Linked DNA regions of Telluria mixta. The protein of the gene in region 2 interacts with the protein of the main gene of each other region in a pairwise test. Links are inferred from orthologs where the notes say so. Each region holds a gene or a part of one and is shown on either strand. Other genes may lie near its edges. The genes, in order: ybgC and acpP.

What was found.
Region 1: the proteins of acpP (region 2) and ybgC interact in binary tests that used the Escherichia coli proteins (3 or more experiments, as listed by UniProt). The link is inferred for Telluria mixta from one-to-one orthologs.

Annotation. Positions count from the first base shown.
Region 1 is NZ_CP119520.1:7,379,251-7,385,170, forward strand. The notes cover bases 1,188-4,186. They hold ybgC (tol-pal system-associated acyl-CoA thioesterase), read left to right. Parts: upstream 1,188-2,484; coding sequence 2,485-2,889; downstream 2,890-4,186. Other genes in these bases: P0M04_RS32505 (SDR family NAD(P)-dependent oxidoreductase), read left to right, coding at 1,515-2,264; tolQ (protein TolQ), read left to right, coding at 2,917-3,600; P0M04_RS32520 (biopolymer transporter ExbD), read left to right, coding at 3,621-4,049; tolA (cell envelope integrity protein TolA), read left to right, coding at 4,060-4,186. In the rest of the region: glyA (serine hydroxymethyltransferase), read right to left, coding at 1-1,137; more of tolA, read left to right, coding at 4,187-5,040; Tol-Pal system beta propeller repeat protein TolB, read left to right, coding at 5,075-5,920.
Region 2 is NZ_CP119520.1:4,279,876-4,285,759, reverse strand. The notes cover bases 1,870-4,832. They hold acpP (acyl carrier protein), read right to left. Parts: upstream 3,490-4,832; coding sequence 3,250-3,489; downstream 1,870-3,249. Other genes in these bases: fabD (ACP S-malonyltransferase), read right to left, coding at 4,409-4,832; fabG (3-oxoacyl-ACP reductase FabG), read right to left, coding at 3,632-4,369; fabF (beta-ketoacyl-ACP synthase II), read right to left, coding at 1,980-3,224; P0M04_RS19165 (hypothetical protein), read right to left, coding at 1,870-1,883. Also shown: P0M04_RS19180 (DegQ family serine endoprotease), read right to left, coding at 1-241; P0M04_RS19175 (sigma-E factor negative regulatory protein), read right to left, coding at 377-670; RNA polymerase sigma factor RpoE, read right to left, coding at 719-1,321; more of P0M04_RS19165, read right to left, coding at 1,383-1,869; more of fabD, read right to left, coding at 4,833-5,344; P0M04_RS19140 (beta-ketoacyl-ACP synthase III), read right to left, coding at 5,387-5,884. UniProt on the Escherichia coli protein: Carrier of the growing fatty acid chain in fatty acid biosynthesis.

The DNA.
Region 1 (5,920 bases), 3.1 Mb from region 2 along the record:
GACCTTGACGGCGTCCTCTTCCTTGAAGCCGCGGGTCGTGAAGGCCGGGCTGCCCAGGCGGATGCCCGACGTCACGAACGGCTTCTGCGGGTCGTTCGGGATGCCGTTCTTGTTGCAGGTCATGTGAGCCTGGCCGAGGATGGCTTCCGCTTCCTTGCCGGTGAGGCCTTTCGAACGCAGGTCGACGAGCATCACGTGCGACTCGGTACGGCCCGAGACGATGCGCAGGCCGCGTGCGATCAGCGTGTCGGCCAGTGCCTTGGCGTTCTTGACGACCTGCTGCTGGTACGCCTTGAATTCCGGCGTCAGCGCTTCCTTGAAGGCGACCGCTTTACCGGCGATCACGTGCATCAGCGGACCACCCTGGATGCCCGGGAAGATCGCGGAGTTGATGGCCTTCTCGTGCTCGGCCTTCATCAGGATGATGCCGCCGCGCGGGCCGCGCAGCGACTTGTGCGTCGTCGACGTGACGAAGTCGGCGTGCGGGACCGGGTTCGGGTATTCACCGGCGGCGATCAGGCCGGCGTAGTGGGCCATGTCGACCATGAAGTACGCGCCGACTTCCTTCGCGATGCGGGCGAAGCGCTCGAAGTCGATGCGCAGGGCGAAGGCGGACGCGCCGGCGATGATCAGCTTCGGCTTGTGCTCGCGCGCCAGGCGTTCCATCTGCTCGTAGTCGATGTCTTCCTGCTCGGTCAGGCCGTAGGAGATGACGTTGAACCACTTGCCCGACATGTTCAGCGCCATGCCGTGGGTCAGGTGGCCGCCTTCGGCCAGCGACATGCCCATGATGGTGTCGCCCGGCTTCAGCATCGCGAAGAACACGCCCTGGTTCGCCTGCGAACCCGAATTCGGCTGGACGTTCGCGGCTTCGGCGCCGAACAGTTCCTTCACGCGGTCGATCGCCAGCTGCTCGGCGACGTCGACGTATTCGCAGCCGCCGTAGTAGCGCTTGCCCGGATAGCCTTCGGCGTACTTGTTGGTCAGTTGCGAGCCCTGGGCCTGCATCACGGCCGGCGACGTGTAGTTCTCGGATGCGATCAGCTCGATGTGGTCCTGCTGGCGCTTGTTTTCCTTCTGGATGGCATCAAACAGTTCCGGGTCAACCTTGGCGAGCGTGTGATCTTTTGCAAACATGAAAAAACTCCAATCGATAAGAGAACCAGGCAACGGTCAGCGCTGAACAGGCGGGAGCCGAAACACATGCGGGGCAGCCGCGATACCAACGCGTACCAGTCGGTGGCTGCCCAGGCGAACGGCAAGTTTGAAATCTCACGTTCCCCGGTGGGTGCCCACCTTCGCCACGCGCCGGCAGGCCGATCGCTCCTGATCGGACGGCAGCGCACGGTTTTCGCCAGTCACGTGAGATGTAAATGGAACTCCGGATTGTACGGGATTGTGCCGCTGGCAGGCAAGGAAACCGATGCCGACCTGGCAACCCGGCCTCCGGCGCTGCCCAGGATGGTCATTTCAGCTACAATCTCACGGTTACAACCTGCCAGGCAAAAACCAAAATGATCGTTTTCATCACCGGCGCATCGGCCGGATTCGGCGCCGCCATGGCGCGCACTTTCGTCAAGAACGGCCACCAGGTAGTGCTGGCGGCGCGCCGCAAGGACCGACTGGATGTCCTGGCCAGGGAACTGGGCGAGTCGGCCCTGCCGATCACGATGGACGTCACCGACAAGAACTCGATCGAGGAAGCGTTGTCGATGCTGCCGCAATCCTGGCGCCAGATCGACGTCCTGATCAACAATGCCGGCCTGGCCCTGAACACGAAACCGGCCTATGAGGTGCCGCTGGAAGACTGGGAAACGATGATCGCCACGAACATCAAGGGCCTCGTCACGATGACGCACGCCCTGCTGCCCGCGATGGTCGAGCGCGGCAGCGGCCTCGTCATCAACATCGGCTCCGTGGCCGGCCGCACCCCGTATCCCGGCGGGAACGTGTACGGCGCCACCAAGGCATTCGTCGAACAGTTCACCCTGAACCTGCGCGCCGACCTCGTCGGCACCGGCGTGCGCGCGACGAATATCGCGCCGGGCCTGTGCGGCGGCACCGAATTCTCGAACGTGCGCCTGCGCGACGACGCGGCCGCGGCGAAAGTCTACGAGGGCACGCAGCCGCTGACGGCCGAAGACATTGCCGAGACCGCGTATTGGATCGCGTCCCTGCCGCCGCACGTCAACATCAACCACATCGAGATGATGCCGACCTGCCAGGGCTACGGTCCCCTCAACATCAAGCGCAACCCGGGCTGATATTTCTGCAAGCACAAAAATCGGCCGACCGGCGAACAAATTGTTTTCGCTTTGTAACAGCGGCGCCGTGCAAAATGAAAAAGTGCTACAGTTGCTGGCTTGGCATGAGCCTCTCACATTCTCACGCCTGCCACTCATACCTATGTATATGTACCCTGACGCACATATAGCGGGGTGAAATGACGTAAAATGTTTCCCATTTTCATTTATGGCAGCTGAAATGCCTTCAGTTTTCACCTGGACAGTTCGCGTCTATTACGAGGATACGGACGCCGGCGGCATCGTTTATTACGCCAATTACCTGAAGTTTTTCGAACGTGCGCGCACCGAATGGCTGCGCGCGCTCGGCATCGATCAGCAAGCCCTGCGCGACCAGGCCGGGGCAATCTTCGTCGTGAGCAATGCCAGCATCGACTATGTCGCGTCCGCGCGCCTGGACGATGAAGTGAAAGTGACCCTGAAGGTGGAAAAGCTGGGCCGCGCGTCCGTCCAGTTCGCCCAGCAAGCCTGGCGCGGCGACACGCTGCTGTCGAGCGCCGACGTGAAAGTCGCCTGCGTCGATGCCGTGACGATGCGCCCGCGTACCCTCCCCGACCTTGCCGCTGCTAAAATGCGTGCCGCCTGATCATCCATTTGACCAAATATATATCCAATGAACGCAGTCCAAGACCTCTCATTCATTGAACTGATCCGCCATGCCCACGTGCTGGTGCAGTTGCTGATGGCCCTGCTGTTCGCGATTTCGCTCATGAGCTGGACTTATATTTTCCGCAAACTGTTCGCGATCCGCGCGGCGCGTCGCCAGACGGAACAGTTCGAACGCAGCTTCTGGGCCGGCGGCAACCTGCACACCTTGCACCAGAGTGCCAGCAGCCAGCGCGACCAGAGCGGTCCGCTGGCACGCATCTTCGAAGCCGGCATGGGCGAGTTCATCAAGGGCAAGCAGGCGTCGCGCGATGCGCTCGACATGGGCGCGGTGCTGGATGGCGCCCGCCGCGCGATGCGCGCCGCCTTCCACCGCGAACTCGACCAGATGGACACGCACCTGAACTTCCTGGCGTCCGTCGGCTCCGTCTCGCCGTACATCGGCCTGCTGGGTACTGTCTGGGGCATCATGAATGCGTTCCGCGGCCTGGCGAACGTCCAGCAGGCCACGCTAGCCACGGTTGCGCCCGGCATCGCCGAAGCGCTGATCGCCACGGCCATCGGCCTGTTCGCCGCCATTCCGGCCGTGGTCGCGTACAACCGCTTCACCCACGACATCGACCGCCTCGCGATCCGCTTCGAAAGCTTCGTCGAGGAATTCTCGAACATCCTGCAGCGCCAGTCGCGCTGATCGCCGCCCGAGGAACCGACATGGCCTTCAACAGCAGCCTGCGGGGCAGCCGTCGCAAGCTCAAGTCCGAGATCAACGTCGTGCCGTACATCGACGTGATGCTGGTGCTGCTCATCATCTTCATGGCGGTGCCGCCGACGCAGAACCCCAGCGAGATCAAGCTGCCCAGCGCCGAGCGCTCGACGCAGCCGCCGGACGACTACATCCAGATCGCGATCCGGGAAAACGCCCAGCTGCAGATCGGCATCACGGGCAAGAATCCGCAGCCGCTGGAAGACGTATCGAGCCGTTCGACGCTCGTCACGCGCCTGCGCGACCTCCATGCCGAGCATCCGGATTATCCGGTCTTGATAGCTGGCGACCGCGACAGCAAATACGATGACGTCATCCAGCTGATTTCCGAAGCCAAGAAGATGGGTATCAACCGCGTCGGCCTGGCCACGAAGTGAAGACGAACTGATGTCAGCAACGAAGCAGACCAACATCGGCAACAGCAACGGCGCGCCTTATCACGTGCCGCCTGAACCGAACCGCTGGCCGGCCATCGGCCTGGCGGTGGGCGTGCACGCCATGTTGCTGGCGTTCCTGTGGATCGGCGTGAGCTGGCAGAACAATGCGCCGGTCGCCGTCGAAGCGGAAATCTGGGACGTGACGACGCAGACCGCCGCCCCGCCGCCCGCCCCCGCACCCGAGCCGGAACCCGAACCGGAGACCCCGCCGCCGCAACCCGCGCCGAAAGCCGTGGAGCCGCCGCCGCCCGTCGTCGAGAAGCCGCAGCCGAAGGCGCCGGACATCGCCCTCGAGCGCGAGAAGAAGCGCAAGGAAGAATTGAAGCGCAAGCAGATCGAGGAAGAGCGCGAGCGTGAACTCGCGGAACAGAAGCGCGCGGAAGAAAAGAAAGCGAAGGCACTCGCCGAGAAGAAGGAACGCGAACTCGAAGAGAAGAAGGCCAAGGCCGACGCTGAAAAGAAAGAAGCCGAGAAGAAGAAAAAAGAAGACGCGGAAAAGAAAAAGAAAGAGGAAGCCGACAAGAAGAAAAAGGCCGCCGAAGAACAGAAGAAACTGGACGCTGCACGCGCCGAGGAAATGCGCCGCATCACGGGCGCGGCCGGCAATCCGACCAGCACCGGCACGGCCGAGAAATCGACGGCGCCGCGCATCGACAAGGGCTATACCGCGGCTATCACGGCCAAGGTGAAAGGCAATACGTCGTATGCGGGCAGCCTCGACGAACCGGGCAATCCGACGGCGACTTTCCGCGTCGAGCAGTTGCCGACCGGCGAGATCATTTCGGTCAAGAAGATCAAGAGCAGTGGCGTGCCGTCATTCGACGATGCGGTCGAAAAGGGCATCACCAAATCGTCCCCACTGCCCAAGAAGAAAGATGGTACGGTAGAGCGTTCCCTCGTGATCGAGTTCCATATGAAGGATCTGCAGTGATCGCGTTCCGACCTTAACCATTGCTGAGAGAAACATGAAGAAACTACATACCCTGCTGTTTTCGGCCACCCTCCTGATGGGCGTGGCTGCACATGCCCAGCTGAAAGTCGAAATCGCCGGCGTGGGCAGCAACCAAATCCCGGTCGCAGTCGCGGCATTCGCCGACGAGTCGGTGGCACCCGAACAGGTGTCCGCCATCATCCGCGCCGACCTTGAACGCAGCGGCGTATTCAAGGTCATCGACGCGCGCCAGACCATTTCCGACACCGCCAACATCGACCTGGCCGCCTTCAAGGCCAGCGGTGCCGACGCGCTCGTCGTGGGCTCCGTGCAGCGTCTCGCGGACGGCCGCTTCCAGGTGCGTTATAAACTGCTCGACACCGTCAAGCAGTCGCAGCTGTCGCAACTGTCGGATGCCGTCACCGCGCGCAACACGCGCCTGGAAGGCCACCGCATCGCCGACGACGTCTATGAAAAACTGACCGGCGTGCGCGGCATCTTCTCGACCCGCATCACGTACGTGAAGCAGGACCCGGCCTCGCGCGACTACAAGCTCGTTGTGGCGGATGCGGACGGCGAAGGCGAACAAGTCGCCGCGCATGGCCGCGAGCCGATCATCTCGCCGTCGTGGTCGCCGGACGGCACGAAGGTCGCATACGTCTCGTTCGAACTGCGCAAGCCCGTGATCTATGTGCAGAACCTGGTGACGGGCCAGCGTACCGTCGTCGCCAACGAGAAGGGCAACAACTCCGCACCGGCCTGGTCGCCGGACGGCACGAAGCTGGCCCTCGCCCTGTCGAAGACCGGCAATACGCAAATCTGGGTCGTGAACGCGGATGGCAGCGGCCTGCGTCGCGTATCGAACAGCAACGGCATCGAC
Region 2 (5,884 bases):
AGCGGCGCAGGAATTCCTGCATTTCCTCGTCGGGGCCGCCCTGGTCGAGGCGGACGCGTTCGGTGGTGCGGATGTTGACGACGGCCGGGCCGACCTTGTCGACGAGGTCGGCAAAATCGGGCAGGCCGGTGACGGTCGGGGCGGCAACGGGAGCGGCCGCATGGGCCGCCGGGAGGGACATCAGACTCGCGCCCGCAAAGACGAGGGCGGACAGGATCGCGCTTCCAGTTTTGCTTGTCATAGGATCGGTAAGGTCTGTGCTTGAATGGTTCGTATGGTAAGACAAAAGCGCATTGTTGTCGCGTTGGCACGTCCGTGGCGAACGGATGGCGCTGCCCCTGCGGGCATCAGGCGATGAACGGGAAACGCGATCGGCTCAGGTGGGGTCGGCCGCGACGGTCGCCTGGCCGGCGGCATCGGTGGCGACCGCCGCGCGCTTGCCGGGCAGCGGCTCGGCCGCGAGGCGGGCAGCCAGACGTTCCGCGAAGCCGGGCGCCACGTCCGGCGCGGGATCCGCGCGCAGGACGTCGCCGATCTGGTGATAGAGCGCCCAGGCCTGCTGGCCGTCGGGCGTGTCCAGGGCGGCGAGCGCCAGTTCCTGGTCGACATCCGCGATCTCGCCGTCGCAGAGCGCCGAGATGAGTTCACGGTTTTTCTTGTTCGTGTCCATCGTCATTCCATCACGCCGGTACGTAAAACTTTGTCTTCATATCGCTACCTACCGACGTTTGTCCGCCGAGATATCGAGCAGGGGCCGCAATTTCTCGGCGATGACTTCACGCGCCCGGAAAATCCGGCTCCGCACCGTCCCGATTGGACACGCCATCACTTCGGAGATTTCCTCGTAGCTTAAACCTTCTATTTCGCGCAGAACGATCGCCGTCCTTAATTCAAGCGGCAAGGCTTCCATGGCCGCATTCACGGTATAGGCGATCTGCTTGCTGGCCAACATAGACTCCGGTGTATTAATGTCCCGCAAGCTATCCGCGTCGTCGAATCCTTCCGCACGTTCGGCATCGGCTTCCGTCGAGGTGGGCGCCCGTCTGCCTTGCGTGACCAGAAAATTCTTCGCCGTATTAATTCCTATTCGATATAGCCAAGTATAAAACGCGGAATCGCCGCGGAAATGGCGCAGTGCACGGAATGCCTTAATAAAGGTTTCCTGTACAACGTCTTCCGCCTCGGCCGGATCGTGCACGAGGCGCGACACGAGCCGCATCAGGCGACGCTGGTATTTCGCTACCAGCAGGTCGAACGCCCGGCGATCGCCCGCCTGGACGCGCTCAACCAGCAGTTGATCACATTCGCGTTCGGTCGTCACTGCAATGCCCCGTTGGCTGCGGCGGCGTCCCTGTTATACGGAAACGGTCTGCCACGTTTCCTTAAGAGTTGGTCCGCTGCAATGAGTTCGTCGTGTCTTCGCATCCTTCGTCTGCATTTCCGCGCCGGCCGACCACTGCCAGCGCGACGGCCAGCGCGCGCCACGCGGCGGCGTCGACACTGTCGCGCCACACACACAGGACCCGCGGCCCCGTGCCCGGCGCGGCGTGCCGCAACACCATCAGCATCGGCCAGATGACAGATCCAGGCAGCAGGACCGCATTGCCCGCCGACGGCAGGCCCACATCCTGTTGTACCGTTACGCGCAGGTCGCCGGTTCCAGAAATATCAATCCGGTGCGTCTTTGGATGAGATCCCGCCGCGCCCAGCACGGCGCTGCCGGCGGCCGCCAGCGCCGCCACGACGAAGGGCGCGAAGCGCATGTGCCCGGGCGCCGCCAGCCCGATGGCCAGCGCGGACGCGAGAAAGGCCAGGCCGCAGCCACCCCAGACGAACCGCTGGATGCGTGACGGCCTGACGAGCGCGGACACCGCGATCGACATGGATATTTCCAGTTAGAAGTGGAGGAAGTCAGAAATGACAAACGCCCATTCCTTTGACAGGAATGGGCGTCCGAAAGTTCGGTTATCGGCAGATCGTTAGATCTTGGCGAAGACCAGCGTACCGTTGGTACCGCCGAAACCGAAGGAGTTTTTCACCGCGTAATCGATCTTCATGTCCCGTGCCGTGTTGGCGCAGAAGTCCAGGTCGCATTCCGGATCCTGGTTGAAGATGTTGATCGTCGGCGGCGAGACCTGGTTGTGAATCGCGAGCACGGTGAACACCGACTCCAGGCCGCCCGCGCCACCCAGCAGGTGACCCGTCATCGACTTGGTGGAGTTGACGACCAGCCTGTTCGCATGGTCGCCGAAGGTGCGCTTGATGCCCTTCACTTCCGCCACGTCGCCCACGGGGGTCGACGTGCCGTGTGCGTTCACGTACTGCACCTGGTCCGGGTTGATGCCCGCGTACTGCATCGCGGCGACCATGCAGCGCGATGCGCCGCTGCCATCCTCGAGCGGTGCCGTGATGTGGTTCGCGTCCGCGCTCATGCCGAAGCCGACGACTTCCGCGTAGATCGTCGCGCCGCGTGCCTTGGCGTGTTCGTACTCTTCGAGCACCATCACGCCAGCGCCCTCGCCCAGCACGAAGCCGTCGCGGTCGCGGTCCCAGGGACGCGAAGCCGTGGCCGGATCGTCATTGCGCGACGATAGCGCACGTGCCGAGGCGAAACCGCCCAGGCCCAGCGGCGATACGGTCGATTCCGCACCGCCCGCGATCATCACGTCGGCGTCGCCGTACTCGATCAGGCGAGCAGCCTGGCCGATGCAGTGCAGGCCGGTCGTGCAGGCGGTCACGATGGCCAGGTTCGGGCCGCGCAGGCCGAACTTGATCGACAGGTCGCCCGAGATCATGTTGATGATCGACGCCGGGACGAAGAACGGCGAAATGCGGCGCGGGCCGCGGCTGTCGTACTCCGCCTTGGTCTCTTCGATCATCGGCAGGCCGCCGATGCCGGAACCCACGAGCACGCCGATACGATCGCGATTGTCGTCGGTGACGACAATGCCCGAATCCTGTAACGCCTGGATGCCGGCGGCCATGCCGAAATGGATAAACGTATCCATATGACGGCCTTCCTTGCCCGGCAAGTAATCCTCGACGTTAAAGTTCTTCACCTCGCCCGCGAAACGGGTCGAGAATGGCGTTGCGTCGAACTTGGTGATGTTGGCAATACCCGACTTGCCCGCCAGTGCTGCCTCCCACGCGTCGGCAATGGTGTTGCCGATCGGAGAGATGCAACCCAGGCCGGTCACTACGACACGACGGTTGCGTGAACTCAAGCGCTTCTCCTGAAATCCTGAAAGCTTAGGCCTTGACGTGAGCCTGTGCGTACTCGATAGCCTGGCGAACGGTCGTGATCTTCTCGGCCTGCTCGTCCGGGATTTCCATTTCGAATTCGTCTTCCAGGGCCATCACCAGTTCCACGGTGTCCAGCGAGTCAGCGCCGAGGTCGTCAACGAACGAGGAATCGATTTTGATGTCTGCTTCGGCAACGCCCAGTTGCTCAGCGACGATTTTTTTAACGCGTTGTTCGATATCCGACATGTTATGGCTCCATTAGGTATGTGTTGCGGAAAGTGCGCGCATTTTATCAGGGTTTGCGCGTTGAAAAACTATTTTCAGCGTCTGACGCTAAAACGGTCGAAACTACTGCGAACTGCCGAGATCTCTATTTAAAGGATGCCCATCAGTTCATGTACATGCCGCCGTTCACGTGCAGTTCGGTGCCCGTGATGTAGGCGGCCTGCGGACCCGCCAGGAAGGCGACCGCGTACGCGATGTCTTCCGGATTGCCCAGGCGGCCCAGCGGGATCTGCGTCAGCAGCGCCTCATGCTGGCCTTCGCCCAGTGCCTTGGTCATGTCGGTGTCGATGAAGCCCGGCGCCACGCAGTTGACGGTGATGTTGCGGCTGCCGATCTCGCGCGCCAGCGCGCGGGTCATGCCGGCCACGCCGGCCTTCGCCGCCGCGTAATTCATCTGACCCGGATTGCCGGCCGCGCCCACGACGGACGTGATGTTGATGATACGCCCCTGCTTCGCCTTCATCATCCCGCGCAGCACGGCGCGCGACAGGCGGCCGACGGCCGTCAGGTTGGTGGCGATCACGTTGTCCCACTCTTCGTCCTTCATGCGCATCGCCAATTGATCCTGGGTGATGCCGGCATTGTTGACGAGGATGCCGATCGTGCCGACATTCTTGGTGATGTCGTCGATGACGGCGGCGCACTGGGCGGCGTCGGTGACGTTCAGCACGACGCCCTTGCCGCCGAACTCGGCGAGGTAGGCGCCGATGTCTTCCGCACCGGCTGCCGTCGTGGCGGTGCCGACGACCTTGGCGCCCTGGCGTGCCAGTTCGAGTGCGATGGCCTTGCCGATGCCGCGCGAGGCACCGGTGACGAGGGCGACTTGGTTTTGCAGGTTCATTGAGTCCTCTTTTTCTCTAACGGGGGGATGCGACGGCGCTCAGCCCTGGATGGCGGCGAGCACACGTTCCAGCGATGCCTGGTCGACGAGGGCTTCGCCCACCAGCACCGGATCGATCCGCTTGGCCATGCCGATCAGGGTCTTGCTCGGCGCGCATTCGATGACTTGCGTCACGCCGTCGGCCGCCATCTTCTGCATGGTCTCGACCCAGCGCACGGGACCGGCCGCCTGGCGCACCAGCGCATCCTTGATCGCGGCGGGATCGTTCAGGATAGCCACGTCGACGTTGTTGATCAAGTCGATCTGCGGCGCGGCAAAATTCAGGTTCGCCATGTAGTCGCGCAGGCGGTCCGACGCCGGCTTCAGCAGCGACGAGTGGAACGGCGCCGACACGGCCAGCTTCATCGCGCGCTTGGCGCCCTTGGCCTTGGCGATGTCGCACGCGCGCTCGACGGCGGCCGTGTGGCCCGCGATCACGATCTGCGTCGGCTCGTTGAAGTTCACGGCTTCCACGACCTCGCCCTGCGCCGCCTCTGCGCACACGGCACGGACGTCGTCCGCCTGCAGGCCGAGAATCACCGCCATGCCGCCCTGCCCGACCGGCACCGCGTCCTGCATCGATTGCGCACGGAAGCGCACGAGCGGCACGGCATCCTTGAAGTCGATCACGCCGGCGGCGACGAGCGCCGAGTATTCGCCGAGGCTGTGGCCGGCGACGACGGCCGGCTTCGGGCCGCCCGCGGCGATCCACGCACGGTAGACGGCGACGGCGGCCGTCAGCATCACGGGCTGCGTGTTGGTGGTCAGGTCCAGGTCTTCCTTCGGGCCTTCGGCGATCAGCTTGCCGAGGTCCTGGCCCAGCGCTTCCGACGCCTCGGCGACGGTCTGCTCGACGACCGGGTTGCCGGCGAAGCCGTTCAGCATGCCGACGGCTTGCGCGCCCTGGCCGGTAAACAGGAATGCGAATTTGCTCATCAAGTCCTCCTTGATCTTGTTATTGGTACGGAGCGGCCGGCGTCACATGCGCGCGAGCACGGCACCCCAGGTAAAGCCGCCGCCCACGCCTTCCATCATGACGTTGTGGCCCGGCTTGATGCGGCCGTCGCGCACCGCGACATCGAGTGCCAGCGGGATCGACGCGGCCGACGTGTTGCCGTGTTCGTTGACGGTGACGACCATCTTCTCGGTCGACAGGCCCAGCTTCTTGGCGGTGCCCGTCATGATGCGCAGGTTGGCCTGGTGCGGGATCAGCCAGTCGATCTCGCTCGACGGCATCTGCGCATGCGCCAGCGCTTCGTTGGCGACCTTTTCCAGCACGGTCACGGCCAGCTTGAAGACGGCGGGGCCATCCATGTACAGGAATTTCTGGTTCGTGGCCAGGTTCGACGGGTTCGCGGGGCCGCACAGGATGCCGCCATGGCTGCCATCGGCGTGCAGCTTGACGGCCAGCACGCCCGGTTCCTCGGACGCGGCCAGCACGACGGCGCCGGCGCCGTCGCCGAACAGCACGCAGGT